One region of the Bradyrhizobium barranii subsp. barranii genome, then DNA from elsewhere that is predicted to be linked to it. Evidence: predicted binding sites of a transcription regulator. Region 1 holds the regulator's gene; each other region holds the start of a gene.
The links. The regulator PhoB, encoded in region 1, activates phosphate uptake and scavenging genes when phosphate is short. The targets are predictions, from matches to a motif close to TGTCATNNANCTGTCAT.

Region 1 (10,364 bases):
CGGCGCCCCGTTCTCGCCTTCCCCCGCGAACTGCCGATCGCAGGCGAGCCCGCCGACGTCTACGAGATGCTCCAATCCGCGCATGCGGCGCTGGCTGCATCGTCCTATCCGAAGCTGTTGTTCTCGGGCACGCCCGGCGCGCTCGTCGCGCCCGAATTCGCCGAGCGGTTCGCAGCCTCGCTGAAGCACTGCACATTGGTCCACCTCGGACCCGGGCTGCACTTTCTCCAGGAGGATCACCCCGAGGCGATCGGCCGCTCCATCGCCGGCTGGATCGCCGGCATTGAAGCCGTGCGCCAGCAGCGCGCTGCCTGAAGGCGGGCGAGATGGCTGATGTGACCATCATCTATTGCCGTCCCTGCGGCTACGAGAAGCGCGCCAAGGACGCCGCTGCTGCGCTGCGGCAGCATTTGGCGCTGGAGACGGCTCTCGTGCCCGCCAAGGGTGGGATCTTCCAGGTCAAGGTCGGCGACAGCATCGCCGCCAGCCGCAGCAAGGGCCACTTTCCCGGTACCGACGAAATCGTGGCCGCCGTCACTTCCGCGTGGCACTGATCCGGGGCGGATTCCGATCGCTTCCTGAGGCCGCCACCGTCGCCGCGGCCTTTCGGCCCACCTGAAATCCCTGAACAACAGCGCCGGCCACCCCCTCTTTCGCCAGGCGGGGGCGGCCCATAGATTGACGTCGGCTTAAGTCGTGACGGAACATTGTGCGGTCGAAATCATCAAAACTTCATGGCGCCTGCGCAGGATTGCCATGGAGATTCGCGTCAGTCTTGCCGCCGAAAGCGCCAATCCGTGCATCAGGAGCCCGCAACCCTGCCTAAAATATTGAAGGCACGAGTTTTTGTTCGAATTGCTGAATTCCACTCCGCCCCAAAACGCGCTAGTGGAAGGGCATGGGGCATGCGCGATGCCGGAGCCGGCGGCAAGGGTTCGTTGAATGCCTGTGCGTCGTCCGCCTGTCCGCCGGCCACCCCGGCCGCTGAAGCGTTGTTCGAGGTCTAGATGCTGGAAGCCATACGCAGGGCGATGACGTTTCTGCGCCAGAAGCAAGTCCTGCATAAGCTTGGAGTTGTGATCAGCGTCGCGGTCATCGGCATCGCTTGCTATGTGCTCTACCACATGCTGCGGGGCATCGACGTCAACGAGGTCCTCGAAGCGATCAAGAGCACCGAGCCGAGCCAGATCGCGATGGCGGCGCTGTTCGTGGCCGCGGGCTATTTCACCCTGACCTTCTACGATCTGTTCGCCGTGCGCGCGATCGGTCACACCCATGTGCCCTACCGCATCAATGCGCTCGCCGCCTTCACCAGCTATTCGATCGGCCACAATGTCGGCGCCAGCGTCTTCACCGGCGGCGCGGTGCGCTACCGCATCTATTCGGCCTATGGCCTGAACGCGATCGACGTCGCAAAGATCTGCTTTCTCGCCGGCCTGACCTTCTGGCTCGGCAATGCCGCCGTGCTCGGCCTCGGCATCTCCTACCATCCGGAAGCCGCGGCCTCGATCGACCAGCTTCCGCCCTGGCTGAACCGGATGCTGGCGATGATGATCATCGCGGGGCTGGTCGCCTATGTGGTCTGGGTCTGGACCCAGCCGCGGGTGGTCGGCCGCGGGCCATGGACCGTGGTGCTGCCGGGCGGCCCGCTGACGCTGCTCCAGATCGCCATCGGCATCATCGATCTCGGCTTCTGTGCGCTCGCGATGTACGTGCTGGTCCCGGACGAGCCCAATCTCGGCTTCGTCGTGGTGGCGGTGATCTTCGTCTCGGCGACGTTGCTCGGTTTCGCCAGCCACTCGCCGGGAGGACTCGGCGTGTTCGATGCCGCCATGCTGGTCGGCCTCTGGCAGATGGACCGCGAGGAACTGCTGGGTGGCATGCTCCTGTTCCGCGTCCTCTATTATCTCTCCCCCTTCGTCATATCTGTAATCTTGCTGACGTTTCGCGAGGTTATAATCGGCGCTCGATCGAAGCGCTTGCAGCAGGCGGCGCTCAAGCTCGACCCCGGCCCGGCGCGTGAAGCCGCCTATGTGAGAGAGCGCAGCGACACCGGCGCCTGACCGGCGCATCCCCTTAGGAGAAGCCCGCCCCGATGGCGATCGACGCCCCATCTTCTCCCTCCGCGCAGCCCTGGTCCGACCGGCTGCGGCATTCGACCGTCATCCTGATCGCCGCGGCGCTGGCGCTGTCGGTGGTGGTCTCGCTCGGCGAATTGTCGGTGATGCGGGCGGCGACCGTGTTCCTCTGCATCGCGGCCGCGGCGCTGATCCCCTGGCGGCTGCACGACAACGCCGCCTCGCGCGACGACACCCGCCGCGTCAACCCGGTCGAGAGCGCGGCGGTGGCCGCGGTCGTCGCCGGCATGCCGGATCCGGCGGTGCTGCTCGACCGCGCCGGGCGTGTCATCCATCTCAATGCCGCCGCCGCCCAGCTGGCGCCGGCGCTGCGCAAGAACGAGCTCGCCCAGTTCGCGCTGCGCTCGCCGGAGATCATCACGGCGCTGCGGGAGTCCATTGCGACCACTGAGCCGCGGCGCACGACCTATCTCGACCATGTGCCGGTCGACCGCTGGATGGAGCTGACCATCACGCCGGTGCCGGTGCCGACCTCCTTCGGCGGCGCCGACAAATGCATGCTGATGACCTTCCACGACCAGACGCCGCTGCGCCGGGTCGAGGAGATGCGCGCAGACTTCGTCGCCAATGCCAGCCACGAGCTGCGCACGCCGCTCGCCGCGCTGTCAGGCTTCATCGACACGCTCCAGGGCCAGGCCAAGGACGATCCCAAGGCACGCGAGCGGTTCCTCGGCATCATGCACAATCAGGCGACCCGGATGGCGCGCCTGATCGACGATCTGCTCTCGCTGTCGCGGGTCGAGCTGTCGGCCCATGTGCGGCCCGACACCCTGGTCGACCTGCTGCCGATCATCTTCCAGGTCGCCGACGGGCTCGAGCCGCTGGCGCGGGAGCGCCAGGTCGAGGTCGAGACCCATCTGCCTGAGACCCCGGTGATGATTGCGGGCGACCGCGAGGAATTGCTCCGCCTGTTCGAGAACCTGATCGAGAACGCCCTCAAATACGGGGCGTCGGGCGGACGTGTCATCGTGTCGCTGGCCGCCGCGGCAGCCACTGATGGAGCTCAGGAAATCCGGGTCCTGGTCCGCGATTTCGGACCCGGCATCGCGCCCGAGCATCTGCCGCGACTGACCGAGCGGTTCTACCGGGTCGACGTCGGCGACAGCCGCTCGCAGGGCGGGACGGGGCTCGGATTATCGCTGGTGAAACATATTCTTAACCGCCATCGCGGCCGGCTTTTGATCGAGAGCGTGCCCAAGCAGGGCGCCGTTTTCACGGCCTGTTTTCCCCAGGCGAAGACCGCGGCTCCAACCTGATATTCAAGCGATTTCAATCGCTTGGCCGTGTCATCCAGCTGTCACGAAACCTTCGTAAAAGCACAGCCGACCGCTCCTAAAGGGGCGGCACGGGGAGCGCGATCGGGCGCGGATGGCGCTTCGCTCCCCTGTATGGAGACCACCATGAATTTCATCAAAACTATCGTCGCTGCCGGCTTGGTCGCCGCATCGGCGACGGCGGCGTTTGCTGCCGACATCACGGGTGCCGGTGCGACGTTCCCGTTCCCGATCTATTCCAAGTGGGCTGACGCCTACAAGAAGGAGACCGGCAACGGTCTGAACTACCAGTCGATCGGCTCCGGCGGCGGCATCAAGCAGATCCAGGCCAAGACCGTGACCTTCGGCGCCAGCGACGCGCCGCTCAAGGCCGAGCAGCTCGAGAAGGACGGCCTCGTCCAGTGGCCGATGGTGATGGGCGCCATCGTTCCGGTCGTCAACATCGAGGGCGTGAAGCCCGGCGAGCTGGTGTTCGACGGCGAGACCCTGGCCAGCATCTATCTCGGCAAGATCACCAAGTGGGACGACGCCGCGATCAAGAAGCTCAATCCGAACGTGAAGCTGCCGTCGGACGCGATCACCGTGGTCCGCCGCTCGGATGGTTCGGGCACCACCTTCAACTTCACCAACTATCTCGCCAAGGCCAGCGCGGACTGGAAGAGCAAGGTCGGTGAGGGCACCGCGGTCGAGTGGCCGGTCGGCGTCGGCGCCAAGGGCAACGAAGGCGTGTCGGGCAACATCAGCCAGACCAAGAACTCGATCGGCTACGTCGAGTACGCCTATGCCAAGCAGAACAAGCTGACCTACACCGGCCTCGTCAACAAGGCCGGCAAACCGGTGCAGCCGACGGTCGAAGCCTTCCAGGCGGCCGCTTCCAACGCCGACTGGGCCAAGGCTCCCGGCTACTACGTCATCCTGACCGACCAGCCCGGCGACAAGTCCTGGCCGATCACGGCGGCGACCTTCATCCTCATGCACAAGGATGCCACCGACAAGGCAGCCTCGCAGGAAGCCATCAAGTTCTTCCGCTGGGCCTTCAAGAGCGGCGGCAAGGCGGCTGAAGAGCTCGACTACATCCCGATGCCGGACCCGGTCGTCCAGCTGATCGAGAAGACCTGGGCTGCCGAGATCAAGAGCTAAGCGCTCTGTGTCCCGGACTGGGCGCCGGGATCTCACAAGACCTCCGCTCCGGATCGGCCTCGCGCCGCATCCGGAGCGCAAGACCAACAACAAGACCGACAACAAGCGTATATCAAACGGGCACAGGGGATCGGCGTGGCAGAGATGGCCGTTCAGAGCGATGTAATCGACGACGCCGGACCGTATGACCGCGCCAAGGCCTTGGGCGCCTTCAAGCTCGGCGACCTCACCTTCTACTGGATCACGCGGCTGTCCGCGATCTCGGTGCTCCTCATCCTCGGTGGCATCATCATCTCGCTGATCGTCGGCGCGTTCCCGGCGATGAAGGAATACGGCTTCGCCTTCCTGTGGACGCAGCGCTGGGCGCCGTCGGCAGATCCGCCCGTGCTCGGCGCGCTCGGCCCGATTTACGGCACGCTCATCACCTCCTTCATCGCGATGGCGATCGCCATTCCGGTCGGTCTCGGCATTGCGATCTTTCTGACCGAGCTCTGCCCGCAATGGGCGCGCCGCCCGATCGGCATGGCGATCGAGCTGCTCGCCGGCATTCCCTCGATCATCTACGGCATGTGGGGCTTCTTCGTGCTCGGCCCGTTCCTGGCCAACACGTTCCAGCCCTTCATGATCAAGATCTTCGACGGCGTCCCGGTGCTGGGCGCGATCTTCGCAGGCCCGCCGTCCTATCTCAGCCTGTTCAACGCGGCGCTGATCCTCGCCATCATGGTGCTGCCCTTCATCACCTCGATCTCGGTCGACGTGTTCAAGACGGTGCCGCCGGTGCTCAAGGAAGCCGCCTACGGCGTCGGCTGCACCACCTGGGAAGTCGTGCGCAGCGTGGTGATCCCCTACACCCGCGTCGGCGTCATCGGCGGTGTCATGCTGGCGCTCGGCCGCGCGCTCGGCGAGACCATGGCGGTGACCTTCATCATCGGCAACTCGTTCCGCATCTCGTCGTCGATCTTCGCCCCGGGCACCACGATCTCGGCGGCGATCGCATCGGAGTTCGCCGAGAGCGACGGCCTGCACCAGTCCGGCCTGATCTTGCTCGGCCTGCTGCTGTTCGTGCTGACATTCTTCGTGCTCGCGGCTGCACGGTTGATGCTGATGCGTCTTGAAAAGAAGGCGGGGAAGTAACATGAACCCGATCTACGCACGCCGCCGCCGCATGGACATCGTCATCCGTGTGCTCTGCCTGGCTGCCGCTGCCTTCGGCGTCACATGGCTCGCGCTGATCCTGATGACGCTGCTCTACAACGGCATTGCCGGCCTGAACCTGGAGCTCTTCGTTGCGGACACGCCGCCTCCGGGCTCGACCGAGGGCGGCCTGCGCAACGCCATCGTGGGTTCGATCATCATGACCGTGCTCGGCGTCGGCATCGGCGCGCCGCTCGGTCTGTTCGCCGGCACCTATCTCGCCGAGTACGGCCGCAACGACCGCCTGACCTCGGTGATCCGCTTCATCAACGACATCCTGCTCTCGGCGCCCTCGATCATCATCGGCCTGTTCATCTATGGTGCGGTGGTGGTGCCAATGCGCGGCTTCTCGGCGATTGCCGGCGCACTCGCACTCGCGGTCATCGTCATCCCGGTGGTGCTGCGTACCACCGAGGACATGCTGCTGCTGGTGCCGAACGCACTGCGTGAGGCGGCCTCGGCGCTCGGCCTGCCGCGCTCGCTGGTGATCAAGCGCATCGCCTATCGCGCGGCGCGCTCGGGCCTCATCACCGGCGTGATGCTGGCCACCGCCCGCGTCGCCGGCGAGACCGCGCCGCTGCTCTTCACCGCGCTGTCGAACCAGTTCTTCAGCCTGGGTCTGAACAAGACGATGGCGAACCTGCCGGTCACCATCAACAATTTCGTGCAGAGCCCCTACGCCTACTGGAAGCAGCTCGCCTGGAGCGGCGCGCTGCTCATCACCCTGACCGTTCTTGCCCTGAATATTGGCGCGCGCATTCTGAGCGCCGAGAGGACCGCAAAATGAGTGATCTTTCCGTACGATGAGCGCGGCCGGTGGTTTGCCCCAGGCGCCGGTGCTGCCCGAAGCTCCGGCCAAGGTGACGGTGCGCAACCTCAATTTCTATTACGGCGAGCACCACGCGCTGAAGAACATCAATCTGGCGCTCGGCACCAACCGCGTCACGGCGTTCATCGGCCCGTCGGGCTGCGGCAAGTCGACCCTGCTGCGCATCTTCAATCGGATGTACGACCTCTATCCGGGCCAGCGCGTCACCGGTCAGCTCATGCTCGACCAGACCAACGTCCTCGACCCCAAGCTGGACCTCAATTTGCTGCGCGCCCGCGTCGGCATGGTGTTCCAGAAGCCGACGCCGTTCCCGATGACGATCTACGAGAACATCGCCTTCGGCATCCGCCTTTACGAGAAGATCTCGAAGTCCGAGATGGACGACCGCGTCGAGAAGGCGCTGCGCGGCGGCGCGCTGTGGAACGAGGTCAAGGACAAGCTCAACGCCTCCGGCCTGTCGCTCTCCGGCGGCCAGCAGCAGCGCCTCTGCATCGCCCGCACGGTCGCGGTGCGGCCCGAGGTGATCTTGTTCGACGAGCCCTGCTCGGCGCTCGACCCGATCTCGACCGCCAAGGTCGAGGAGCTGATCCAGGAGCTGTCCGAGAACTACACGATCGCGATCGTCACCCACAACATGCAGCAGGCGGCGCGCGTCTCCGACAAGACCGCCTTCATGTATCTCGGCGAGCTGATCGAGTTCGACGACACCAGCAAGATCTTCACGTCGCCGACCGACCGGCGCACGCAGGATTACATCACCGGCCGGTTCGGCTGAGGAGACGGAACATGGGTTCTGAACATACCGCAAAGGCCTTCGACACCGACCTCCAGGAGCTCACGCGCCTGGTCGCTGAGATGGGCGGCATCGCCGAGCGCATGATCGTCGATTCCGTCGACGCGCTGATCCGCCGCGACGTCGCGCTCGGCCAGCGCGTCGTCACCATCGACGCCGAGCTCGACGCGCTTCAGAAGAAGATCGAGGAGCGCGCCGTGCTCACCATCGCGCGCCGCCAGCCGATGGCGGTGGATCTGCGCGAGATCGTCGGCGCCATGCGCGTCGCGACCGATCTCGAGCGGATCGGCGACCTCGCCAAGAACATGGGCAAGCGCGTCGCGGCGCTGGAGACGGATTTCCATCCGCTCAAGCTGTTCCGCGGCCTGGAGCACATGACCGACCTCGTGCAGCAGCAGGTCAAGTCGGTGCTGGACGCCTATGCCGCGCACGATCTGCCGGCGGCGATGGCGGTGTGGAAGGGCGACGAGGAAGTCGACGCCATCTGCACCTCGCTGTTCCGCGAGCTCCTCACCTACATGATGGAGGATCCGCGCAACATCTCGTTCTGCATCCATCTGATGTTCTGCGCCAAGAACATCGAGCGCATCGGCGACCACGCCACCAACATCGCCGAGACCGTGTTCTACATGATCGAGGGCCAGGCGATCACCGACAAGCGGCCGAAGGGCGACATGACGACCTTCGCCACGACGGTCCCGAACACTTAAGGAGCGACGAACACCATGGGCGCACGCATTATGGTGGTTGAGGACGAGGAAGCTCTCACCGAGCTTCTCCGCTACAACCTCGAAGGCGACGGCTATGACGTCGAGACGGTGATGCGCGGCGACGATGCCGACACCCGCCTCAAGGAGCATATCCCCGATTTGATCGTGCTCGACTGGATGCTGCCGGGCCTCTCCGGCATCGAGCTGTGCCGGCGGCTGCGCACCCGGCCCGAGACCAAGCAGCTCCCGATCATCATGCTCACCGCGCGCGGCGAGGAGAGCGAGCGGGTGCGGGGCCTTGCGACCGGCGCCGACGACTACATCGTCAAGCCGTTCTCGGTGCCGGAGCTGCTGGCACGCGTGAAGGGCCTGCTCAGGCGCGCCAGCCCCGAGCGGCTTGCCACGGTGCTCGCCTATGGCGACATCGAGCTTGACCGCGACAAGCGTCGCGTGGCGCGTTCGGGCCGGCCGATCGATCTCGGTCCGACCGAGTATCGCCTGCTGGAGTTCTTCCTGGAGCATCCCGGCCGCGTGTTCTCGCGCGAGCAGCTGCTCGACAGCGTCTGGGGCCGTGACATCTACATCGACGAGCGCACCGTCGACGTCCATATCGGCCGCCTGCGCAAGCTGCTCAATCTCGGCCGCGAGCAGGACCCGATCCGCACCGTCCGCGGCGCGGGCTACGCACTGGACGATCGCTTTGCGAAGGCGGAGCAGGCGTAAGGGGTTGCTGTGGCAGACGTGATTTAGCGGGCTGCCACCGCATCCTCAATGTCGTCCCTGCGAACGCAGGGACCCATACCCACAGGGAGTGGTTTGGCGACGACTCGGAGTGATCATCCCGCGCAATAACTACGCGCCGGGATTATGGGTCCCTGCGTTCGCAGGGACGACACCGAGTGAGTTGAGCCGTCACGCGTGACGGCGCCGTCTTCGTAGTCAGCTAATCCGATACCTCAGCGCGGACCCGGCTTCGCCGGCGCGCGCCGGCGATCGGCCGCGGGCTGATACGCCACGCGCGAGTGCTGGGCGCAGTAGGGCAGGCCGGAGAGCGCCTTGCCGCCGCAGAAGAAGAAATCCGGGCTCGAGGGATCGCCGACCGGCCAGTGGCAGGTCGCCTCGTTCAGCTCCAGCAGCGACAGCCGCTGGCTCATCGGCACGACGTTGTCGTAGGTGACCGGTTCGGCCTCGACCTCGACTTCGAAGGCTTGCGCCAGCGCGGTGTTGCCGCGTGCGATCGGGCGGGTCACCCGCATCATGTGCTGCGCCGGACGCGCCTTGCGCGGCCGCGGCGCTGCCGATGAAGGGCTCTTGGCGCGGCCCGACAGGCCGAGCCGGTGCACTTTGCCGATTACGGCATTGCGGGTCACATTGCCGAGTTCAGCGGCGATCTGGCTGGCCGAAAGTCCGGCCTCCCAGAGCTTTTTCAGCTGCTCGACGCGATCATCCGACCAGGTCAAAACGGTCATTGCACCCTTTCCTTCGCCGGCGCCTGCCATCCTGGCGGCCGCACGGCGAATGCCTAAGCTTCGAAAAACCCGTGCCGCCAGAATCCCTTAAGGCTCGCCGGGCGCACCAGATGCGCCCGAACGCTTACGCCGGTACATGAGGACTTAGAGGATCAGAGCTGCTGCACGAGATGTCGTATCTGACAAGCCAAACGCTACAATATGGCGTGACTCACGCGCAAGAGTCCGCCGACTCGCTTCCACATGTTCCGTGGCGGAAATACGCAAAATCGCCACCGCAAGACTACGGATTCTGCGTTTCGCGAGGCTTTCCGGGCGGCATTGACACCGGTTTCACCAGGCATAAGATAGTCATACGTGCCGCCCTTAAAAGGCGGCACGTTTCGTTTTCCGGGCCGGTCAATGGTGCGTTGCGCAATGCACGCTCACACCGTCCGCAACATTCAAGTGATCGTCATGACTAACAGCGCAGCGCCGCATTTGCTCCCCGTTTTCGCGAGGTCCGACCTCGGTTTCGAGCGCGGTGAAGGCTGCTGGCTGATTGCGACCAATGGCGATCGCTATCTCGATTTCACCTCGGGCGTGGCGGTGAATGCGCTCGGCCATGCTCATCCTGCGTTGGTCAAGGCGTTGCAGGAGCAGGCCACCAAACTCTGGCACATGTCGAACCTGTTCCAGAGCCCGGACGGCGAGAAGCTCGCCGCGCGTCTGTGCAACGAAAGCTTCGCGGACTTCGTGTTCTTCTGCAATTCCGGCGCCGAAGCGCTGGAAGGTGTGATCAAGCTCGTCCGCCATCATCACTTCTCCAAGGGCCATC
Region 2 (10,364 bases), 1.2 Mb from region 1:
GCGCCACGTTCGGCGGCATCCAGCGCCGTCAGCACCACCAGGCGGGAATCATCGACGACACAGTCCGAATATTCGAAAGCCGTGCCGAACGGGCGCTTCAGCGCGTTGCCGACCGGATGATGCGTGATGTCGAGGGTGGTCGCGGCAGGCAGGCCGCTCCGACCGGTGAGGCTGTCATAGAGGTACAAGCCGGCGCGCAGCAGCCAGGGTGGACGCTCCTCGGAATGGGCCGGGATCACGAAACGCATCGGCCGGACCAGATGCGGCGCGATGGCAAGCCAGGTCCGGCGCTCGGCCAAAGCCCGGCGCACCCGCCAAAAACCGCGGCGTTCCAGCACCGACAGATCGCCATGGATCAGCCGCGGCGTCGCGGATGACGCCGCGCCGCCGAGATCGCCCTGCTCCAGCAGAATGACCCGCAGGCCGCGGCCGGCCGCATCGCGGGCGAGGCTGACACCGTTCAGGCCGCCGCCGATGATCGCAAGGTCGTAATCCGCCATGAAGCCGTCGAATGGGAGCTAGCGCCCGCCATCACTAGAGCCATTTCCATTCCGATGAAATCGGAACGGGCGCTGGATTCTTGTTTTGACGCGTTTTCTTTGCGCGAACCGGTATCCGCTTGGCTCGATAACGCTCTAGCCGGTCTTGAGCGCAAGCTCCATGGTCTCGGCGCGGCCGACGAGGCCGGCATATTTGCCGATCGGCAGCGGCTTGCCGAGCAGGTAGCCCTGCACGCCGTCGCAGCCCTCCTTGGCAAGAAAGACGAGCTGATCGAGGGTCTCGACGCCCTCGGCGATGATCGACATTTCGAGGCCGTGGCCGAGATCGATCACGGCGCGGACGATAGCCGCCGATTGCGGGTTGCGGCCGAGATTCATGATGAAGGCGCGGTCGATCTTGATCTTGTCGAACGGGAACGCCTGGAGATAGCTCAGCGAAGAGTAACCGCTGCCGAAATCATCCATGGAGATGCGCACGCCGAGCGCCTTCAGCCGGCGCAGCAATGCAAGACCCCGATCAAAGTCCTCGATCAGCACGCCCTCGGTGATTTCCAGCTCGAGCCGGCCGGGTGCGAGGCCCGTCTCGATCAGGATTGAATGGACCAGCCCGACCACGTCGCCGTGCATGAACTGCGCCGGCGACAAATTGACCGCGACCTGGAGCGGCTTCGGCCAGGACGCCGCCTCGCGGCAGGCCTCGCGCAGAATCCACTCGCCCATCTCGACGATCAGGCCGCTCTCCTCCGCGATCGGGATGAACTCGGCCGGCGAGACCTGGCCGCGCACCGGATGCTGCCAGCGCGCCAGCGCTTCGAAGCCGATGATCTCGCTCTCGGCGACGCTGTGGCGCGCGATGCCCTGCGGCTGGAACGCGAGCGACAATTCGCCGTTCTTGATCGCTTTCGACAGGTCCTGGTGCAGCACGCGGCGGTCGCGGATCTGCTGGTCCATCTCCGGCTGGTAAAGGCCGATCGTGCCGCGCGACTTCTGCTTGGCGCGGAACAGCGCCGCGCCGGCATTGGCCAGCAGCGATGCGCCGTCGGCACCATTATGCGGAAAGATCGACATGCCGGTGGTGACGCCGGCGCGAACCGCCCGGCCGTCGATCTGAAATTCCTGGGCGACGGCCTCGCCGAGCTGCTGCGCCAGCGCAAGGCCCGCCTCCGGCTGCTTGCCGTCGATGATCAGGCCGAACTCGTCCCCGGACAGGCGCGCCACCACGCCGCCGCGCGCGGAATCCTGAAGCCGCTGGGCCACCTCGATCAACAGCTTGTCGCCGAGCGCATGACCGAAGACGTCGTTGACCTCCTTGAGGCCGTCGAGGTCGAGGCAGAGCACAGCGAACTCCTCGCTGGTGCCTTCGCAGGCCTCGATCATCTGGGTCAGCGCCTGGAGGAAGGCGGCGCGGTTCGGCAGATCGGTCAGGCCGTCGTGATAGGCCATGTGCGCCATGCGCGACTCGGTCTGCCGGCGATCGGTGACGTCTTCGTGGGTCTTGATCAGATATTGCGGCTCGCCGGCATCGCTGAGCACGGTCGCCCGCCGGGTCAGGAACAGCCGCAGGCCGTCCTTGGTGGAGATCGGGTGCTCCTCGGTGATCATCCCGCGCTTCTTGATCGCGGCCTCGTCGCGCGCGATGATCAGCTTGGCTTCCTTGGGATTGAAGATGTCGGAGGCGGTCAGGCCCGTGGCCTCTTCGCGCCGCCGGTTGAGGATCGTCTCCGCGCTGCGATTGGCGAGCAGGTAGCGGCCGTCCTTGACCTGCTCCACGATCAGCGCCACCGGAATGTTGTCGACCACAAGCTCCAGGAACTTCTTCGTGCTCTCCAGCTCCTGCGACAGCGAGCGGCGGTCGGTGATATCCTCGAACACGAGCATCAGGAATTCGGGCTTGTTGCTCTCGTCGCGGACCACGATCCGGATCGAGGCAACCATGCGCCGTTCACCGGCGCGGTCGACCTCGAATTCATTGCGGAACTGGCCGTCCGGCGAATTCAGTGCCGCCTTGTCGGCCGCCTCGATGCTGGCCGCCGAGATGGGCGCGAACAGCTCCCGCGCATTCTTGCCGACGGCGTGGTCGCGCGAGAACCCCCAGAACCGTTCATAGGCGCTGTTCGCGAAGATGTAACGCCCGTCCTCGATGTTCTTCGCGGCGACGCAGGCCGGCACGTGGTCCAGCACGGTTTCCAGGAATTGCTTGGTGGAGGCGAGTTGCCGTGACAGCTTGCGCTGATCGCTGACGTCCAGATGCGTCGCGACCGAGCCGCCGTTCGGCAACACGAAATATTTCACGAGGATGGCGCGGCCATCGGGCAGTTCGGTGATGAGGCCGTTGGGGCTCGCCGCCTTCTCGTAGAACTCATCGTCGGAGACACCGCCGAGGACGTCGCGCTTGCGCCTGAGTTCGAGGATGTCGTAGCCGGTCATCCCGGTCCACAGATCCGAGCGCGCCAGGCCGTAGATCTCGAGATAGCGGTCGTTGCAGAACATGATGCGTCGTTGCGCATCCGTCATCACCACGCCCTGGTTGAGATTGTTCATGGCGGAGGAGACGAAGGCGTTGCGCCGCAGCTGCAAGCGCTTGGTGCGGCGCAGCGAGGAATGGATCCACAGCGCGATGGCGGCCAGGAACGCACAGACGACGATGCCGCCGATCAGCGCTTCCCAGACCAAATTGGGATCGAGCTTGCCTGGCGGCGCGAAGCTGTCCGAGAGCGCAAAGGCGCGCGCAGGCGCGACCGCGCTGCCCAGGCACACGACGGCCTGCACAGCAATCGGAAGCGTGCTGCCCACGTGCCAGTTCTTCTCAGCCATCAGCCACCCGCGCTTTCAACGTCGGATTGTCTGGCTTCACGGGTTTGGATCGGGTAAACGCCTGTACGCGCAACAGAAAAATGTGACGCCAAATACGGCAATTGCCCTGACATGATAAATGCTTCCTTAATGGAAAACGGCCCGGTGCCGTGGTTCTCAGGCCTGATGCCACCGTTGCTTTCAATGGATACACTGCACAACCATGGATAGGGTCGACTGCGTCGTCATCGGAGCCGGCGTGGTCGGGCTCGCGGTGGCTCGAAAGCTTGCCCAGGCCGGGCGCGAGGTGATCGTGCTCGAGGAAGCCGAGGCCATCGGCACCATCACCTCCTCGCGCAACAGCGAGGTGATCCATGCCGGGATCTATTACCGCGCCGGCAGCTGGATGGCGCGCATGTGTGTCAGCGGCAAGCACGAGCTGTACCGCTACTGCGGCGAGCGCGGCATCCCGCACAAGAACTGCGGCAAGCTGATCGTCGCGACCAGCGCCAAGGAGACCGAGAAGCTGCAATCGATCAAGGCGCATGCCGAGGCCAATGGCGTGCTCGACATGCAGCTGCTCACCGGCGAGGCCGCGCGCGCGCTGGAGCCGGCGCTCGCCTGCGACGCCGCGCTGCTCTCGCCATCGACCGGCATCATCGACAGCCACGCCTACATGCTCTCGCTGCGCGGCGAGGCCGAGGCAGCCGGCGCGGCCTTCGCGTTTCACACCCCGCTGGTCCGCGCCAAGGCAGCCGGCGATGTGATCGAGATCGAGGCCGGCGGCGAAGCGCCGATGACGCTGCAATGCGGCTTGCTCGTCAACGCCGCCGGGCTCTCGGCGACAACGGTCGCACGCCACATCGACGGCATGCCGATCGACCGGATTCCGCCGGCCTATCTCGCCAAGGGAAACTATTTCAGCTGCAACGCCAGGGCACCATTCTCGCACCTGATCTATCCGGTGCCCGAGCCAGGCGGGCTCGGCGTGCATCTGACGCTGGACATGGCCGGGCAGGCACGCTTCGGCCCCGACGTCGAGTGGATCGAGACGATCAATTACGAGGTCGATCCATCACGCGCCGAGCGCTTCTATCCGGCGATCCGGAGATACTGGCCGACGCTGCCCGACGGCGCGCTGATGCCGAGCTATTCGGGCATTCGCCCGAAGATCGTGCCGCCGGCGGTGGCCACGCAGGATTTTCTGATGCAGGGCCCGCGCGATCACGGCGTCGAAGGCCTGATCAACCTGTTCGGCATCGAATCGCCGGGACTGACGTCATCGCTCGCGATCGCGGACCACGTCGCTGAGCTCGCAGGCATCTAGGGGATTTTCAATCGGAGCGGAAAGGCTCCAAGCGCCGCGCAAATAACTTTGCACGCTGCGCACCTTCATGCAGGGATGAGCGCAATAGCTCTCACCCCTGCATGAAAGGGTAAGTTCAACTCTACACTGTTACAGGGGTTACTAGTGGAGCGTGTCGCCGGTGTGCTTCAAACGCTCGATCTGGTCCTTGACCATCAACTTCCGTCGCTTCAACTCAACAATTTGCAGGTCGTCTGTTGAAAGGTGCACGAGAGCTTCGTGCAATTCGTTTTCGAGCGTTTTGTGCTTCCGTTCCAATTCAACCAGATGTGCCTGAATTGTCATTCGAAACCTCCTCGGTAGGGGGAAACCTTGGATTCGATCCGGGCAAACAAGTGTACATCACCGATTCGTTCTGTCGATATGTATCCGTCGTCGCAGCGTCATTTTTGAAAATTCATATGTAACGAATCGTGAGTAAGGAACCACGCTGGAAAAATCCATGATATCAATGTGCTTGCGCAACGCCGCAACGAATCGTCGAAATATCTTGCGAGAGTTCGGTGAGCGGCGGCCCGAGATCGCTTGCGATCACGGCGCGCAAGGACGATAATTTCCACAGGGCATCCACAGCCTTGAATCTCACGCCCATCGGGTTTTCGGCCACCGCGAACATGACCAATGAAGACGAGCGTGAGCTCGAAGCCGAGCTCACCCGGTTGCAGCAAGAACACCGAGATCTCGACGCCGCGATCGATGCGATGCATCAATCGCCTGCCCCCGACCTGTTGCGGTTACAACGGTTGAAGAAGCGCAAGCTGTTGTTGCGCGACCGTATCGCGTTCATCGAAGACCAGATCACGCCGGACATCATCGCCTGAACCGCGAGGCCCTTTTCGTGGCAGCTCGCCGCATCCGAATCCGCTTGACTCGAAAAGAACAAAATAGGAACATTTGGGCATCCCACCGCCCCAGGAAACGCCCAGGAAACCCCCGAGGACAACGCAGATGTCGGCAACCGCCCTTCTCGACAACAGCCATTATGAACAGGCCTGCGACCAGGCGATCGCGATGTGCGACGGCAATCTGCGCAGCACCATCAAGGCGCTGATCATGGCCAACGAATATCTGGAAGCAGAGCTGGAAGAATTACAGGCGGCGATTTCAGCCGGCTGCATTCCCGAGACCGCACGCAGCAAGGTGCGGAGCAACAGCAGCGCCGCCTGAGTTCAACATCGGAGCAACGCCATGTCGGATGTGACCTACTACGTTGCAATGCCCTTCCTGATCGATGCCGACGGATCGCCTGTCGCGGGCGCCGCGGAGGAATGCCAGAGCTCGGCGGCCGCGTTGCGGCGCGCCGAGATCCTGGCGCACGGTGCCGGCCATATCGGCGCGGTTGCGTTCAGCCGCAGCGGCGATCCCATGACCGGCGAATTCGGCGACGCCACGCTGCTGCGCAAATTCGGCAACGTGCCGGAAGATCTGGCCACGCTGTAAGGGTTGTTGCTTGAGCATGATCTCCGCGCGACGCGGTCCGCGCTTGTCGCGAAGATCGTGCCCTAGTTGCTGACCAGCCTGATCAGCGGCTCGTGCCGCCGGTGCGCCTTGCGCACATACATGGCGGCATCAGCCTCCTCCAGCGCGCGGCCTGCATCGGACTGCGCCCCCAGCAGCGCGACACCTGCGGAGGCGCCCGCGGTCACGCGCTGACCGCGAAAGGCAAACGACAATTCGTCGATCGCCTGCTCGAAGGTCGCGGCCTTCGCCTTGGCGTCGGTCTCGCTGAGATTCCAGAGCAGCAGCGCGAACTCGTCGCCGCCAAGCCGGCCGACCACGTCCGAGGCGCGGACCTGCCGCGTCAGGGTGGCCGCAATCGCCTTGAGCACCTCGTCTCCGGCGGCATGGCCGAAGGAATCATTGATCGGCTTCAGGCGATCGACGTCGAGCACGATCAGCGCGCCGCTGGCGCGGTAGCGCTTCATGTAGGCGATGGCGCGCGCGAGCTCGCGCTCGAAGCCGCGCCGGTTCGGAATCTCCAGCAGGAAATCGGTGTCGGCCGCAGCTTCCAGTTCCGCAACCCGCCGCTCCGCCTCCTTGAGCTTGCTCCGCAAGCCGCGGATGGTCGCCCTGGTGTCGTCGGCGGCCGACGCTCCGCGCCGCGCCGGCTTGGCCGAGCGCTTCGCCAGCCGCCTGGGGGCGGCTTTGGAGCGGCCGGCGCTGGCTTTCCGGCCCTTTTTGGCCTTCGCAGCGCTTGCCCTTTTTGGTTTCTTCATGGGCATCCTGCTCAATGAAGGCTTGCGGGGATTCACCAAGACAGGATAGTGCATTCCCTTCTCCTTGCCACCGCCTTGCGAGCCACCGGCCGGAACCGTTAATCTGGCCTATCTTTCTGTTTTCCGAGCACAATTGACGTCATGACCGCGCCGATCGCCATCATCATGGGAAGCCAGTCGGACTGGGAGACGATGCGGCATGCCGCCGACACGCTCGCAGCGCTCGGCGTTGCCGCCGATACCCGCATCGTTTCGGCACACCGCACCCCCGACCGGCTGTTTGCATTCGCCAAGGGCGCCAAGGCGGCAGGCTACAAGGTCATCATCGCCGGCGCGGGCGGCGCTGCGCATCTGCCCGGCATGGCGGCGGCGCTGACGGAACTGCCCGTGTTCGGCGTTCCCGTCGAATCCAGGACGCTCAAGGGCATCGATTCGCTCTATTCGATCGTGCAGATGCCCGCGGGCATCCCGGTCGGCACCCTCGCCATCGGCAAGGCCGGCGCGATCAACGCGGCGCTGCTTGCAGCTTCAGTGCTCGCATTGTCCGACCCGGCCCTGTCCGACCGTCTCGCCGCCTGGCGCAAGGCACAGACCGAGGCGGTTGCGGAGCGCCCGGAGGACAAGGCGTGACTGACGCAAAGCAGGTGAAGCTGAAGCCCGGTGACACCATCGGAATCCTCGGCGGCGGACAATTGGGGCGGATGCTCGCCATGGCTGCGGCGCGGCTCGGCCTGCGCTGCCAGGTATTCTCGCCCGATCCGGACTCGCCCGCCTTCGACGTCGTGCTGAACGCGACCTGCGCCGAATATGCCGACGTCGAAGCGCTCGAGCTGTTCGCCAACGACGTCGACGTCATCACCTACGAATTCGAGAACGTGCCGTCTGCCGCCGCGATGGTGCTGGACGCGCGCCGCCCGGTGCTGCCCAACCGCAAGATCCTCGAGACCACCCAGGACCGGCTCGCCGAGAAGGATTTCGTGACGCGGCTCGGCATCGGCACCGCAGCCTATGCCGACGTCACCTCGGTCTCCTCGCTGCGCGAGGCGATCGCCCGGATCGGCCTTCCGGCGGTGCTGAAGACCCGCCGCTTCGGCTATGACGGCAAGGGCCAAGCCATCATCCGCGAGGGCGACGATATCGCCAAGGTGTGGACCAGCCTCGCCACCAAATCGGCGATCCTCGAAGCCTTCATCCCGTACGAGCGCGAGATCTCCGTGATCGCCGCGCGCTCGGCGACCGGCCAGGTCGAATGCTTCGACGTCACCGAGAACGAGCACCGCGACCACATTCTGAAGATATCCCGCGCCCCCGCACAGATTCCGGATGCGCTCGCGGAAGAAGCGCGCAGCATCGCCGGCAAGATCGCCGGCGCGCTCGATTATGTCGGCGTGCTCGCGGTCGAGATGTTCGTGCTCGCCAACGGCACCGGGCCGAAGGTGCTGGTCAACGAGATCGCCCCGCGCGTGCACAACTCCGGACACTGGACGCTCGACGGCGCCTCGGTCTCGCAGTTCGAGCAGCACATCCGCGCCATTGCCGGCTGGCCGCTCGGCAAGGCCGTGCGCCACGGCGAAATCGTCACCATGACCAATCTGATCGGCGACGAGATCAACGATTACGAGAAGTGGCTGAGCGTGCCGGGCGCGACCGTGCATATCTACGGCAAGGGCGCACCGCGCCCCGGCCGCAAGATGGGCCACGTCACCGAAGTCAGGCCGACGAAGGGCAAGTAGCGGGACCGCGGCGCATGCCGCGATCCCGCCTTTCGATCAGGCCGTCTTCACGCCCGCGACGACGCCAGAGGGTTCCTCGCTGAGCCAGCGATAGAGCACCCCGCCCAGCGCGCCGCCGATCAGCGGTGCGACCCAGAACAGCCAGAGCTGCGACAGCGCCCAGCCGCCGACGAACAGTGCGGGCCCCGTGCTGCGCGCCGGGTTCACCGACGTGTTGGTGACGGGGATGCTGACGAGATGGATCATCACCAGCGCGAGACCGATCGCGAGCGGGGCGAAGCCCGCGGGCGCGCGGCCATGGGTGGCGCCCATGATGACGAACAGGAACATCATGGTCATCACCACCTCGGTGACGAAGCAGGCAATCAGGCTGTACTGGCCGGGCGAATGCGCGTCGTAGCCGTTCGATGCGAAACCCTTGCTGACGTCGAATCCGGGAGCACCGCTGGCGATTATGTAAAGCAGCTGGGCGGCGACGATCGCGCCGCAGACCTGCGCGATCACGTAAGGCAGGATCTGTCCTGCCGGGAAACGTCCTCCGGCGGCGAGCCCGACGGTGACGGCCGGGTTGAGGTGGCAGCCCGAGATGTGCCCGATCGCATAGGCCATGGTGACGACGCTTAAGCCGAACGCAAGGGACACGCCGACCAGGCCGATTCCGACCTGCGGAAAGCCGGCGGCGATCACCGCGCTGCCGCAGCCTGCGAATGTGAGCCAGAATGTGCCGATCGCCTCGGCAGCGTATTTCTTCATATCCATGTGACGTCTCCCCTAATTCCAGGAATTTCCGGAGCAAAGCTCCGGGAACTGCCCCACCCTTGGCGCCGAATCACCCAAATCGGGGCCGCACGGAGGTATTTTCGCCTTATTTAATGGCTGAACTTGGCCCGAAAACCTGCTTGGCAGGTGGACATCGCGGGTTTTGTCTGATACATCCGCGCCCTCAAGGTTAAGGGCTTGTGCGTTTCGCCATCCCCTTTGACTTACCAGAATTCAAATCCGATCCACTGAAGAGGATGCCGCGTGCAGGTTCTCGTTCGCGATAACAATGTCGATCAAGCCCTCAAGGCGCTGAAGAAGAAGATGCAGCGCGAGGGAATTTTCCGCGAGATGAAGCTCCGCGGTCACTACGAGAAGCCCTCCGAGAAGAAGGCCCGTGAAAAGGCCGAGGCCGTGCGCCGCGCGCGCAAGCTGGCCCGCAAGAAGCTGCAGCGCGAAGGCCTGCTGCCGATGAAGCCGAAGCCGGTGTTCGGCGCCGGTCCGGGCGGTGATCGTGGCGGCCGCAGCGGCCCAGGTGCAGGTCCGCGCGGACCGCGCTGATTCCGCCTGACTTGCAAGACTTCAGTTTTCCAAGACTTCAGTTTTCGATGACGCGGGCCCTTGGCCCGCGTTATTGTTTTGTGAGCGGTGCCTTCTCTGGGACGGGGGCACTACCGATGCGGCACCAGCGCGAGCGAACCGTAGATGGCCTCCCCTTTCCCCGAACGCCGCTTGGCGCGGCTACGCCAGATCTGGCGCCAGCCGTTCGCGCTCGGCTTGATGGGGATCGTGCTGTGTGGCTGCTCCTTCGACCTCGGCTCCATGATGCCCGAGAAGGAGAAGCCGCAGGAGGCGCCCAAGGCGGCTGCGACGGCCACCGACAGCGCGGTCAGCGCGGGCAATGTCAGCGAGGCCCAGGCTCACACCGCAAAAGGCCAGACCCTGGCAAAGGCGGGGGAGACGGCTGGCGCGCTGGACGAGTTCAACCGGGCCGTCG
Region 3 (10,364 bases), 160 kb from region 1:
TGATCGAACAGCGTCAGCGCGATCGCGGCAGTGCCGCGCATCGTTGGCTCGGGCGCTCCCGCCATCGGCACGATGCGCTGGACCGAGCCCGGCCGCGCCATCGCGTCCATGACGGAACGAAAGGTCGATTGCGCCGACAACACCTTGTCGACGAAACCCGGCGGTAGTTCCGCAATCGTGGTCATGGCCTCACCCCTCACCGCGCACCATGGTGTAGAAATCAACCTTCGTCGCGGCGGTCTCGGCCGCCGCCTGCTTGCGCTGGATCATAAGCTGCTCGCGCAACGGCGCGATAACGTCACGCTCCACCGCCTCACCAAAATCACTGGACTGCGCCAGCGCGTCGCACAGCGCGATTAGCCGCGCCTTCTCGCCGTCGCGCCCTAGCGTGTAGCCGAAGCCGACCTCGCCGCTTGCGAGCCGGACCGCCGCGCGGGACACCGTGGCTTCACCGAGATTGAACGGCGCACCGTCGCCGCCGACCCGGCCGCGCAGCATGACGAGACCGCTTTCCGGCGCGCGCAGCTCCTGATGCGCCGGCAGGGCGAGAGCGCGGAGGCGAGCGGCGATCTCGCCCGCCTCCGCGTGCGCCAGCACGGCCATCGCGGCCTTGCGCTGGACTTGCTGGTTGTTGTGCTGGGTCACCAAATCCACCGAGCTTTTGACAGAACTTGCCGAATCGAAGTTGTCTATGATAATAGACAACTTGATACGGAAGCGCCATGACTGTTTCGTGACAAACGTGTGATTTCTGAAGTAGGCTTCTCGGCGACATGAGCATGCAGGACACAGCCTCTTCGGGCGTCGCGCTGTGGCGCCTCGTTGCCGACGGCATCGAGCGCGGCATCGCCGACGGCCGCTTTGCGGCCGGCGACAAGCTGCCGGGCGAGATGGAGATCGCCGAAACCTATCGGGTGAACCGCCACACCGTGCGGCGCGCGCTGGCCGCGCTTGCCGAGCGCGGCATCGTGCGCGCCGAACGCGGCAGCGGAACCTATGTCGAGGCGCAGCGCCTCGCTTATCCTTTGCGCTCGCGCACCCGCTTCTCAGAGATCGTCGGCGCCGACGGCCGCGAACCGCATGGCCGGCTGATCGAGGCGTCCGACGATGTCGCGACCCGCGAACTGGCGCGCGAACTTGGATTGAAGGCCGGCGCGCCGCTGGTGCGGATCGAGGCGATCCGCCTCGCCGACCGCACGCCGATCTGCGTCTCCACCACCTGGCTGTCAGCGGAATTGTTCCCGGGCGCGGGCGAGGTGTTCGCCGCGACGCGCTCGATGACGAAACTGCTCGAGCACTACGGCGTCCGCGACTACAGCCGCGGCGCGACCCGGATCACCGCCGGCATCGTGGACGCAACCGATGCCGCGCGGCTCGATTTGCCGCTGGGACGGCCGATCCTGGTGGTCGACGCCACCGACCACGATCTCGCCGGCAAGCCGCTGGTGACGAAGCATTCGCGGTTCGCGGCGGAGCGGGTGGAGTTTCTGGTGGAGAACGGGTGAGCGGCGCTCTCTTCCCCTATCCCCTTGTGGGAGAGGGTGGCGCGTCGCGAAGCGACGAGACGGGTGAGGGGTATGTCTCTGCAAACACCGATCTGAGTTTGAGGAGGCAGACCCCTCATCCGGCGCTTCGCGCCACCTTCTCCCACAAGGGGAGAAGGAAGAAAGCTACGCCACCGCCCTGCGCCCAATAATCGCAAAGCGCAGCTTGCTCGAGATGAAATCGATCGCGGCGACGGCGACCAGGATCATCAGGATCAGGAACGACACCCGCTGCCATTCCAGCACGCGGATCTGCTCGGCGAGCTGGAGGCCGATGCCGCCGGCGCCGACGATGCCGATGATGGTGGCCGAGCGCGTGTTGGATTCGATGAAATAGAGCACCTGGCCGGCGATCACGGGCAGCACCTGCGGCAGCAGGCCGAAGCGGATTTCGTGCAAAGCGCTGCCGCCGGAGGCGCGGACGCCTTCGACCTGCTTCTGGTCGGCGCCTTCGATCGCCTCCGAGAACAGTTTTCCGAACGCACCGAAATCCGACACGGCGATGGCGAGCACGCCGGCGAACGGGCCAAGCCCGACCACATTAATCCACACCAGCGCCCAGATCAGCGTATCGACGCCGCGGATCGAATCGAGAAAACGCCTGATAGGAAAGCGCAGGATCTGCGAGGGTATGACGTTGCGAGCGGCGAGCAAGCTGACCGGAAGCGCGAACACCGCCGCGAGCGTCGTGCCGAGCAGCGCGATCGACAGCGTCTCACCCAGCGCTTTCAGATAGACCGGGAGCGAAGAGCCGGGATCGGGCGGGATCATCATCAGGCTGATCCAGCCGAGCTGGCTCAGCCCTGCGAAGAATCGCGACGGGGAGAAGTCGAGATCGACGAGGCCGTAGACCAGAATCGCAAACGCCGCGACGATCATCGCCGGCATCGCGAGCCGCGCCGAAGCGGGGCGGTCGAACACATCGGGGTAGCGCGCGCGAAGCTCTCGCGTGTCGACCTCCTGCGGCCTCGTCACGTCCGTGCCTCCTTGCCGAACAGACGGCCGCGCAGCCAGCCCGTGGTGATGTCGATGATGAAGACCGTGATGATGATGGTGAGCAGGATGGCACTGACGTCGGAGTAATAGAACTTACGGATGGCGACGACGAGCTCCTGGCCGATGCCGCCGGCCCCGACGAAACCCATCACGGAGGCTTCACGGACGTTGATCTCGAAGCGCAGCAGCGCGTAGCTGGCATAGCCCGCCGTCACCTGCGGCACGATCGCAAAGCGCATGCAGGAGAGCCAGCTCGCGCCGGTCGAGCGGATGCCTTCGACCGGCTTCATGTCGGCGTTCTCGACGATCTCGGAGAACAGCTTGCCGAGCGCTCCGGTGGTGTGGATCGCGATCGCGAGCACGCCGGCCATCGGCCCGAGGCCGAACGCGATGACGAAGATCAGCGCGAAGACGATGCCCGGCACGGTGCGGGCGAATTCGAGCAGGCGACGCACCACGAAGCGCAGCCAGGGCGACGGCGAGGTGTTCTCGGCCGCGAAGAAATTCAAGGCGAAGGCCAAGGTCGCGCCGATCAGCGTGCCGACATAGGAGATCAGCAGCGTCTCGCCCAGCATCTTCAGCCATTTGCGCCAGCCCCACAGCCACTCGCCAGCATCGGTCCAAACCCGCTGGCCGCTGTCCAGCGTGAGGATGCGATCGAAATAGCTGATGAAATTGCCGAAATGGGCAAAGAAGGTGCGCAGGTTCACTTCCGCGCCGATCGCGGCAAGAAACAGCGCTGCGGCAAAGATCACCAGCCCCAACAGGAGTCGGAGTCGCTTGCGCGCGACCGCCTGGCGATAGGCCGCGTTCAGCACGGCGAGCTGCTGCTCGGGAAGGATCGAAACCGCGACGGTCATCTGGCCAGGAAAGGTGGTCGATCAAAGAGAAAGAGCCGGGTCCATCGACCCGGCTCCAGTGCTATCGTCCCGAAACTCAGGACGCCTTCTTCTTACGCAGTGCATCGACGAACTTGATCAGCTCGATCGTGCCATCCCAGTCCTTGGTGGTGGCGGGATGAAAACCCTTCTTCTGGCCGTCCTGGAGGCGATCGAAGGCCGCCTTGTCCTTGGCCGGCGCGTCGAAGAACGCCTTGGCGATCGCCGCCTTGGCATCTTCCGGCAGGTCGGAATTGTAGGCGTAGGGGCCGTTGATGATCGGTGCCGACTTGTGGATGATGCGGAAATCGTCCTTCTTCATCGGCGAGCCGTCGGCATTCTTCAGCATGCCCTTGGTCAGCATCTGCGCCAGCGTGGAATCGTCATCGCTGGTCCACTGGTTGGCCGCAACGTCGACCGTGCCCTGCGCCAGCGCCAGGATCGCGTTCTCGTGGCTGCCGGTGAAGACGACCTTGCTGAAATAGGTGTCGGCGTCCGTGATACCCATCTTGTCGAGCTCGAAGCGCGGCACGTTGTTGCCGGAGGTCGAGTTCGGATCGACGAGGCCGAGGTTCTTGCCCTTGAGCTGGTCGACGCTCTTGTAGGGGCTGCTCGCCTTGACGAAGAACACCGAGTAGTAGCCGGTCGAACCGTCGGCGTTGATGTCGTTGGCGAAGGCATCGGTCTTGACGCCGGTCAGGCGGGCGCGGGCGAACGACGCCGAGCCGTAGCTGGCGATATGGATGTTGCCGGCGCGCTGGCCCTCGATGACGGCGGCGTAGTCGTTGGCGATGCGCAGCGTGACCTTCACGCCCAATTCCTTGGAGAGATAGTTCATGAACGGCGCCCAGCGCTCGGTCACGCCCGAGGCGTTTTCCGCCGGAATGACCGCGAAGGTCAGTTCGGGATATTTGGCTTTCCAGTCGTCGGCGGAGGCCGAGGTCGTGAACGCGAGCGCGGCGGCGCCGGCAAGAACGAGTCTGCGAGTGATCATGATACCCTCTTCATCGGTTGGGGTCGGTTGACGCAAAAATTGGCAACTACAGGCGCGGCTCAGGCGGCCGCGGCCGTTCCGAGCGCCGGCACGCCCTCAGGCGCCGGCACGGGCATTCCGCCCATGACGTCGGAGGCTTCGAGATCGTAGAGCTCGCGCGCGACGTGGTCGGTCAATTCGGCCGGCGCGCCGTCGAACACCACGCGCCCCTGCGCCATGCCGATCAGGCGATCGCAATAGGTGCGGGCTAGATCGAGCGAATGCAGGTTGCAGAGCACGGTGATGCCGAAATGCTTGTTGATGCGCAGCAGCGCATCCATCACGATCTTGGTGTTGCGCGGGTCGAGCGAGGCGATAGGCTCGTCGGCGAGGATGATGTCGGGCTGCTGCACAAGCGCGCGGGCGATCGCAACGCGCTGCTGCTGGCCGCCGGAGAGCTGGTCGGCACGCTGGGCGGCGAGCGAGGCGATATCGAACTGCTCTAGCGCCGACATCGCCAGCGCCTTGTCGTGCTCGGGCCATGTCTGCGTCAGCGAGCGCCAGGCCGGCATCGTGGCAAGACGCCCCATCAGGACGTTGGTCAGCACATCGAGCCGGCCAACCAGGTTGAACTGCTGGAAAATCATCGCCGAGCGCGCCCGCCACTGCCGCAGCTCCTTGCCGCGCAGCGCGGTGACGTCGAGGCCGTCGAACAGGATACGGCCCTGCGTCGGCGTCGCCAGGCGATTGATCATGCGCAGCATGGTCGACTTGCCGGCGCCGGAGCGCCCGATCACACCGACGAAGCCGCCGGGGGAGATTTGAAACGAAGCGTCGTCCACCGCGGCTTTTGCGCCGAAGCGGCACGTCAGACCTTCAACCACCAGCATAGAGGGCTCCAGAGTAGCTGGCTGCCACCGCTAGCGCCGGCACTTGACACTTGTGTGACACGCGGATCGCGGTGCGGCGATCCTACACACCTCTTCCCCTGTCATCGCATCGTCATGACGTTGTCATCAGGGCGCTCGAAGAGGTACGCCCGCCCTCGACCTATCGGATGTAGCATGGCCGGCAAGGCGCTCTCGGTTCAACCGACCATCGACCCTTCGGCGAAGCTGCATGAGACCAGGCTCGGCACCTATACCGAAGTCGGTGCGCGCACGATCCTCACTGAAGTCACGATGGGCGACTACTCCTATGTCGTGAACGACGCCCAGATCACCTACACCACCATCGGAAAATTCTGCTCGATCGCGGCGATGACGCGCATCAATCCCGGCAATCATCCGATGCATCGCGCCACGCAGGCGCATTTCACCTATCGTTCCAGCGCCTACTTCGAAGGCGAGAGCGACGACACCGAGTTCTTCGACTGGCGGCGCCAGCATCACGTTCATATCGGCCACGACGTCTGGATCGGCCATGGCGCGATCGTGCTGCCGGGCCGCAACATCGGCACCGGCGCGGTGATCGCGGCGGGCGCCATCGTCACCAAGGACGTGCCGGCCTACACCATCGTCGCCGGCAATCCGGCGCGCATCGTGCGGCGGCGGTTCTCGGAAGACGTCGCCGGACGGCTGGCCCGACTCGCCTGGTGGGACTGGGATCACGACAAATTGCGTGAAGCACTGCCCGATTTCCGCAAACTCGGGATTGAAGATTTCCTCTCGGCATATGAAGCACGGGCAAGCTCCCTCACCCGTTCCCCTGCCAGCAAACGAAGCGTGGTCGCTTGACAGACATCTTCCTTGAGGGCGGCCGGGCCCTGATCGGCTCCGAGCTCGTCGAAACTTCCATTCTGGTGTCCGGCGCGGACATTGCGCAGGTCGATGCCTCTCGCGGCCGTGCGCGGCTGGCGATCGATGCGCGCAACCTGCTGGTGCTGCCCGGCATCGTCGATCTGCATGGCGATGCCTTCGAGCGCCAGATGATGCCGCGCGCCGGCGTCGACTTCCCGATCGACGTCGCGCTCGCCGACAGTGACCGCCAGGCGATCAGCAACGGCATCACCACGGTGTTTCACGCCACGACCTGTTCGTGGGAGCCGGGCCTGCGCAGCGCCGGCAATGCGCGCGCCCTGATGGAGGCGATCGAGCGGCAGCGCCCGCAATTCGCCGCCGATACCCGTTTCCACCTGCGGCACGAGACCTACAATTTCGATGCAGAGGCCGAGATCGGCCAGTGGCTCGCCGAGGGCCGCGTCGACCTGTTCGCCTTCAACGACCACATGGACGGCACCGTTGCCGACATGGCCAAGCCGCGCAAGCGCAACCGCATGGTCGAGCGCACCGGCCTCTCGGGCGAGGAATTCGACCGGCTGGTCGAGCGTGTGCTTTCGCGGGCCAGTGAAGTGCCGGCTTCCGTGTCGCGGCTTGCCGCAACTGCTCGCGCGGCCGAGGTGCGGATGCTCTCGCACGACGATGCGACGCCGGCGATGCGGCAGGAGTTTCGCGAGTTGGGCGCTGACATCGCGGAGTTTCCGATCAACGAGGAGACCGCGCGAGCGGCTGCAAGCCAGGGCGATGCCATCGTCTACGGTGCGCCGAATGTCGTGCGCGGCGGCAGCCATACCGGCTGGACCCGGGCGTCCGACATGATCGCGAAGGGGCTCTGCTCGGTGCTGGCGTCGGACTATTACTATCCCGCGCAACTGCTCGCCGCGTTCCGCCTCGCCGCGGACGGTGTGCTGCCGTTGACCGAGTCCTGGAACCTGGTGTCCGCGGGACCGGCCCGCGCGACCGGCCTTGCCGATCGCGGCGTGCTCGCGGAAGGATGCCGCGCCGACATGCTGCTGGTCGACGACAGCGTGCCGCTGCGGCCGCGGCTGATCGCGGTGGTATCAGGCGGAAAGCTGGTGCATCTCACCGATGCGACGCGACTGCTCGCTGCGGCGGCGACGCCGCGCGAAGCTGTTGTTGCGGCCTGAACCGGTTATGCTCGGGCGATGACAGATTTTCCCCGCTACGCGATCTATTTTGCCGCCGGCGCCGACAGCGCCCTCACCTGCTTCGGCGCCGAGCTGCTCGGCTACGATGTCTACACCGGCGACGAGATGCCGTTCCCTGCCGACGCATCGCGTGTTGCGCCGGACTGGCGCGACGTCACGGCCGATCCCCGCAAATACGGTTTCCACGGCACGCTGAAGGCGCCGATGGCGCTGGCGCCCGGCAGAACTGAAGCCGAGCTCGTCGCAGCCTGCGCGGCCTTTGCCGGCAAGGCGCGACCGATGCCGTCAATCCGCCCGGTCGTCGACTCCATCAGCGGCTTCATCGCGGTGATTCCGACGGAGCCGGTGGGTGCGCTCCAGCAACTTGCCGCCGATTGCGTCCGCGAATTCGACGACTTCCGCGCGCCCATGACGGCGGAAGACCGCGCGCGGCGCAAACCCGAGAAGCTCGGCGAGCGCCAGCGCGATTATCTCGACCGCTGGGGTTACCCTTACGTGATGGAAGAATTCCGCTTCCACATGACGCTGACGGGACGGCTGGATGCAGAACGGCGCGGGCCGATCCTGGAGATGCTGCGCGCGAGGTTTGCGGCGCTCGGTCTCGATACGCTGGCGATCGACCGGATCGCGCTGTTCAAGCAGGATGATACCAAAGCGCGCTTCCGCCTTGTCGGCGAGTGGGCGTTGGCGAAATAGGCCTCAGCGCCAGCTCGCGAGATTGAAGGCGAGCGCCACGGCGCCAACCAGAATGAGGCTGGTCGCCCAGATTGCATCCAGATTGAACCAGCTTCGCGCGACGAACCTCAATCCCAGATAGCGGTAGACCAGCCACGCCAGACATCCGCCGGCACTGACCATGGCGACAACGTGCACCAGGGACACCAGCACCGCCATCCCGAGACTCGTCTTCAGAAGACTTGCCTTCATCAGCGCGCCCGCCGCCTCATGGCCGGCATCGAGCTCGAAGGCCTGGCAGAGCCCGAGATAGATCGGCACGAGCATCAAGGCCGCGCCGTGAGCAATGGCAACGGCGAATGACCAGAGCGCCAGTTGCGTTGGCGGAATTCGTGCCAGCGTGCGCGGATGGCGCCGCTCGATCAGCCGATAGACGCCGAAGCCGATGACGAGAAGGCTCGCGCCGAGCTGGATCGAACGCTGCCACTCGGCCAGGACGAGCAGGAACGCAAACGGCAGCAGCACGAGAAGTGTTGCCAGGAGATGTCCGGCCGCCAGAGCCCACAACGCACGGAACAGCGCGCGCGGGCTCTTGTCCATGAGCCCGGCCGAAACGGCGAGCGGCCATCCCATTCCCGGATTGACGCCGTGATAGAGACCGCTCGCAACAAGAGCGAGCCACAGCCAGCCGAGCGGCCAACTCCCGTGCTGCCAGCCTAGGCCGACGGGTAGCAAAAGGAGTCCGTCGAACAATCGCCGCCCTCCAGCCTGATCTGGTGCGCACGATATCCGTCGGGGAAGCTCACGAAATAGTCCTTGGCGAGCTCCAGGCCGCCGTCGCGGCCGACATTGGCCATGACTTCCACGCCCGGAACCCCGTCGGGATAGAATTGGTCATCCCAGGTGGAATACAGCGAATTGGTCCAGTACACGCGCTTGCCGTCGCGGCTGATCTCGACCATCTGCGGACCGGCCGCAAATGCCTTGCCGTTCGGATGGGGCGTGCGGCGCGCGATGCCGCCGATGTGAACCGAGCCGGCAAGCTTCGGCTTTCGCGGATCACTCACATCGTACTGGCGCATTTCACCGGTGCCCCAGCACGAGACATAGAGAAACCGGTCATCCATCGACAGGTCGATGTCGGTCACCAGCGGCGGCACGGCGCCAAATCCCTGCAGCAGCGGCGGGAGCTGCTCCTTTGGCGCGGGCTCGGGCGGAATCGTCGCCGTCTTCTCCGCATGGAATTTTCCGCCTTCGCGCCACCAGGTCCAGATCGATGCTTCGAGGTTGGTGGTGTCGACCACACAACGAAGCCGTATTCGCGAACCGGATCGTGCGCGGGCCGCACCTCCAGCGCCATCTGATGATTGGCGCCGAGGTCGATGGTCTGCACGTTGCGACGGGCGCGGAGATCCCAGAAGTGGAGACGATGGCCATATTTGTTCGCCAGCAGATCTTCCGCGACGATCCCGTTCTCGAACTGCGGCGGCAACGCCCATTCGCTCGTCACCATGTAGTCGCGCGGCAGGTTCCACCAGAAATCATAGTGCAGCGTCTGCGGACCGCGATCGATCTCCCATCGCCCAAGGACCTCGAACGTCTCGCAATCCATGATGAAGACGCCTGGAGGCCCGTTGGTGCCGTCCTTGCCGCCGCCGCCCAGCGTGCTCACATAGACGCCGTCCGGCCCGCAATGGATCGTATGCGGCCGCGAGTAGCCGGTCTTTTTGAAGATTTCCTCGGGCTCGATGATCTTGTGGATTTTGGCCTTGGTCGGATCGGGCTTGGTATCGATGATGTAGATCCGCGACGAGCGTATCCCGGGGATGATGAGATAGCGCCGCTCGATGAAGGCATGTCCGGCGAGCGGCGACAAGGCGGAGGAGCAGGCGTTCCAGCCGAAGTGATGAAACTCATCGCCCTTGTTGGGCATCGTCACCGTGTGGACGATTTGGCTGTAGGTCGGCGATCCCGGCTTGACGTCGATGACCGCGAGAGCATCCGGTTTTGAGAAATCCGGACTGAGCAGCAGCGTGTAGGCAAAGTTCTCTGCAGGTGCTTCCATCGCCAGCTTGGGCGATGCGTGGAAGGTGGGATCCGGCCTCATCGTCATGGCACTGCCTCCCTGTTTCGTCGGCTCGCTCCAACCTGGCTCGGAATAGCGGCATAATGAAGAGCTGCTCAGCGACGTCTTGAGAAGCTCCGCGGACCTGGTTGGCGAGCGTGCAAGGAGCGTACAATATGTCATCGCCGGCGTGCGGAAAACCGCCCGAACCGCGCTAATTCGACGCCCTCAGCCAGACGGAAACCGGCGGGATCAGGCCAGCGCGCACCTCACACTCGGCGTCGCC

Region 2: J4G43_RS09840 (YdcH family protein) is a predicted target of PhoB. The motif match lies at 5,030-5,046, and genes of this name have one in related genera.
Region 3: phnC (phosphonate ABC transporter ATP-binding protein) is a predicted target of PhoB. The motif match lies at 5,381-5,397, and genes of this name have one in related genera.

The regions. Positions count from the first base shown of each region.
Region 1 is NZ_CP086136.1:782,631-792,994, forward strand. It holds gene J4G43_RS03820 (haloalkane dehalogenase) at 1-315, shown strand, start outside; gene J4G43_RS03825 (Rdx family protein) at 327-554, shown strand; gene J4G43_RS03830 (lysylphosphatidylglycerol synthase domain-containing protein) at 1,008-2,063, shown strand; gene J4G43_RS03835 (ATP-binding protein) at 2,096-3,394, shown strand; gene pstS (phosphate ABC transporter substrate-binding protein PstS) at 3,539-4,552, shown strand; gene pstC (phosphate ABC transporter permease subunit PstC) at 4,697-5,686, shown strand; gene pstA (phosphate ABC transporter permease PstA) at 5,688-6,533, shown strand; gene pstB (phosphate ABC transporter ATP-binding protein PstB) at 6,550-7,350, shown strand; gene phoU (phosphate signaling complex protein PhoU) at 7,362-8,078, shown strand; gene phoB (phosphate regulon transcriptional regulator PhoB) at 8,094-8,801, shown strand; gene J4G43_RS03870 (GcrA family cell cycle regulator) at 9,035-9,547, opposite strand; gene J4G43_RS03875 (aspartate aminotransferase family protein) at 10,004-10,364, shown strand, end outside.
Region 2 is NZ_CP086136.1:1,997,629-2,007,992, reverse strand. It holds gene J4G43_RS09855 (glycerol-3-phosphate dehydrogenase) at 1-500, opposite strand, end outside; gene J4G43_RS09850 (sensor domain-containing protein) at 636-3,314, opposite strand; gene J4G43_RS09845 (NAD(P)/FAD-dependent oxidoreductase) at 3,517-4,620, shown strand; gene J4G43_RS09840 (YdcH family protein) at 4,762-4,944, opposite strand; gene J4G43_RS09835 (YdcH family protein) at 5,274-5,480, shown strand; gene J4G43_RS09830 (hypothetical protein) at 5,608-5,826, shown strand; gene J4G43_RS09825 (hypothetical protein) at 5,848-6,099, shown strand; gene J4G43_RS09820 (GGDEF domain-containing protein) at 6,162-6,875, opposite strand; gene purE (5-(carboxyamino)imidazole ribonucleotide mutase) at 7,017-7,505, shown strand; gene J4G43_RS09810 (5-(carboxyamino)imidazole ribonucleotide synthase) at 7,502-8,608, shown strand; gene aqpZ (aquaporin Z) at 8,645-9,367, opposite strand; gene rpsU (30S ribosomal protein S21) at 9,632-9,928, shown strand; gene J4G43_RS09795 (tetratricopeptide repeat protein) at 10,073-10,364, shown strand, end outside.
Region 3 is NZ_CP086136.1:946,060-956,423, reverse strand. It holds gene phnH (phosphonate C-P lyase system protein PhnH) at 1-185, opposite strand, end outside; gene phnG (phosphonate C-P lyase system protein PhnG) at 190-654, opposite strand; gene phnF (phosphonate metabolism transcriptional regulator PhnF) at 774-1,505, shown strand; gene phnE (phosphonate ABC transporter, permease protein PhnE) at 1,671-2,519, opposite strand; gene phnE (phosphonate ABC transporter, permease protein PhnE) at 2,516-3,400, opposite strand; gene phnD (phosphonate ABC transporter substrate-binding protein) at 3,477-4,412, opposite strand; gene phnC (phosphonate ABC transporter ATP-binding protein) at 4,472-5,281, opposite strand; gene J4G43_RS04630 (LbetaH domain-containing protein) at 5,456-6,127, shown strand; gene J4G43_RS04625 (alpha-D-ribose 1-methylphosphonate 5-triphosphate diphosphatase) at 6,124-7,317, shown strand; gene J4G43_RS04620 (DUF1045 domain-containing protein) at 7,336-8,034, shown strand; gene J4G43_RS04615 (hypothetical protein) at 8,038-8,646, opposite strand; partial or broken gene J4G43_RS04610 (selenium-binding protein SBP56-related protein) at 8,730-10,126, opposite strand.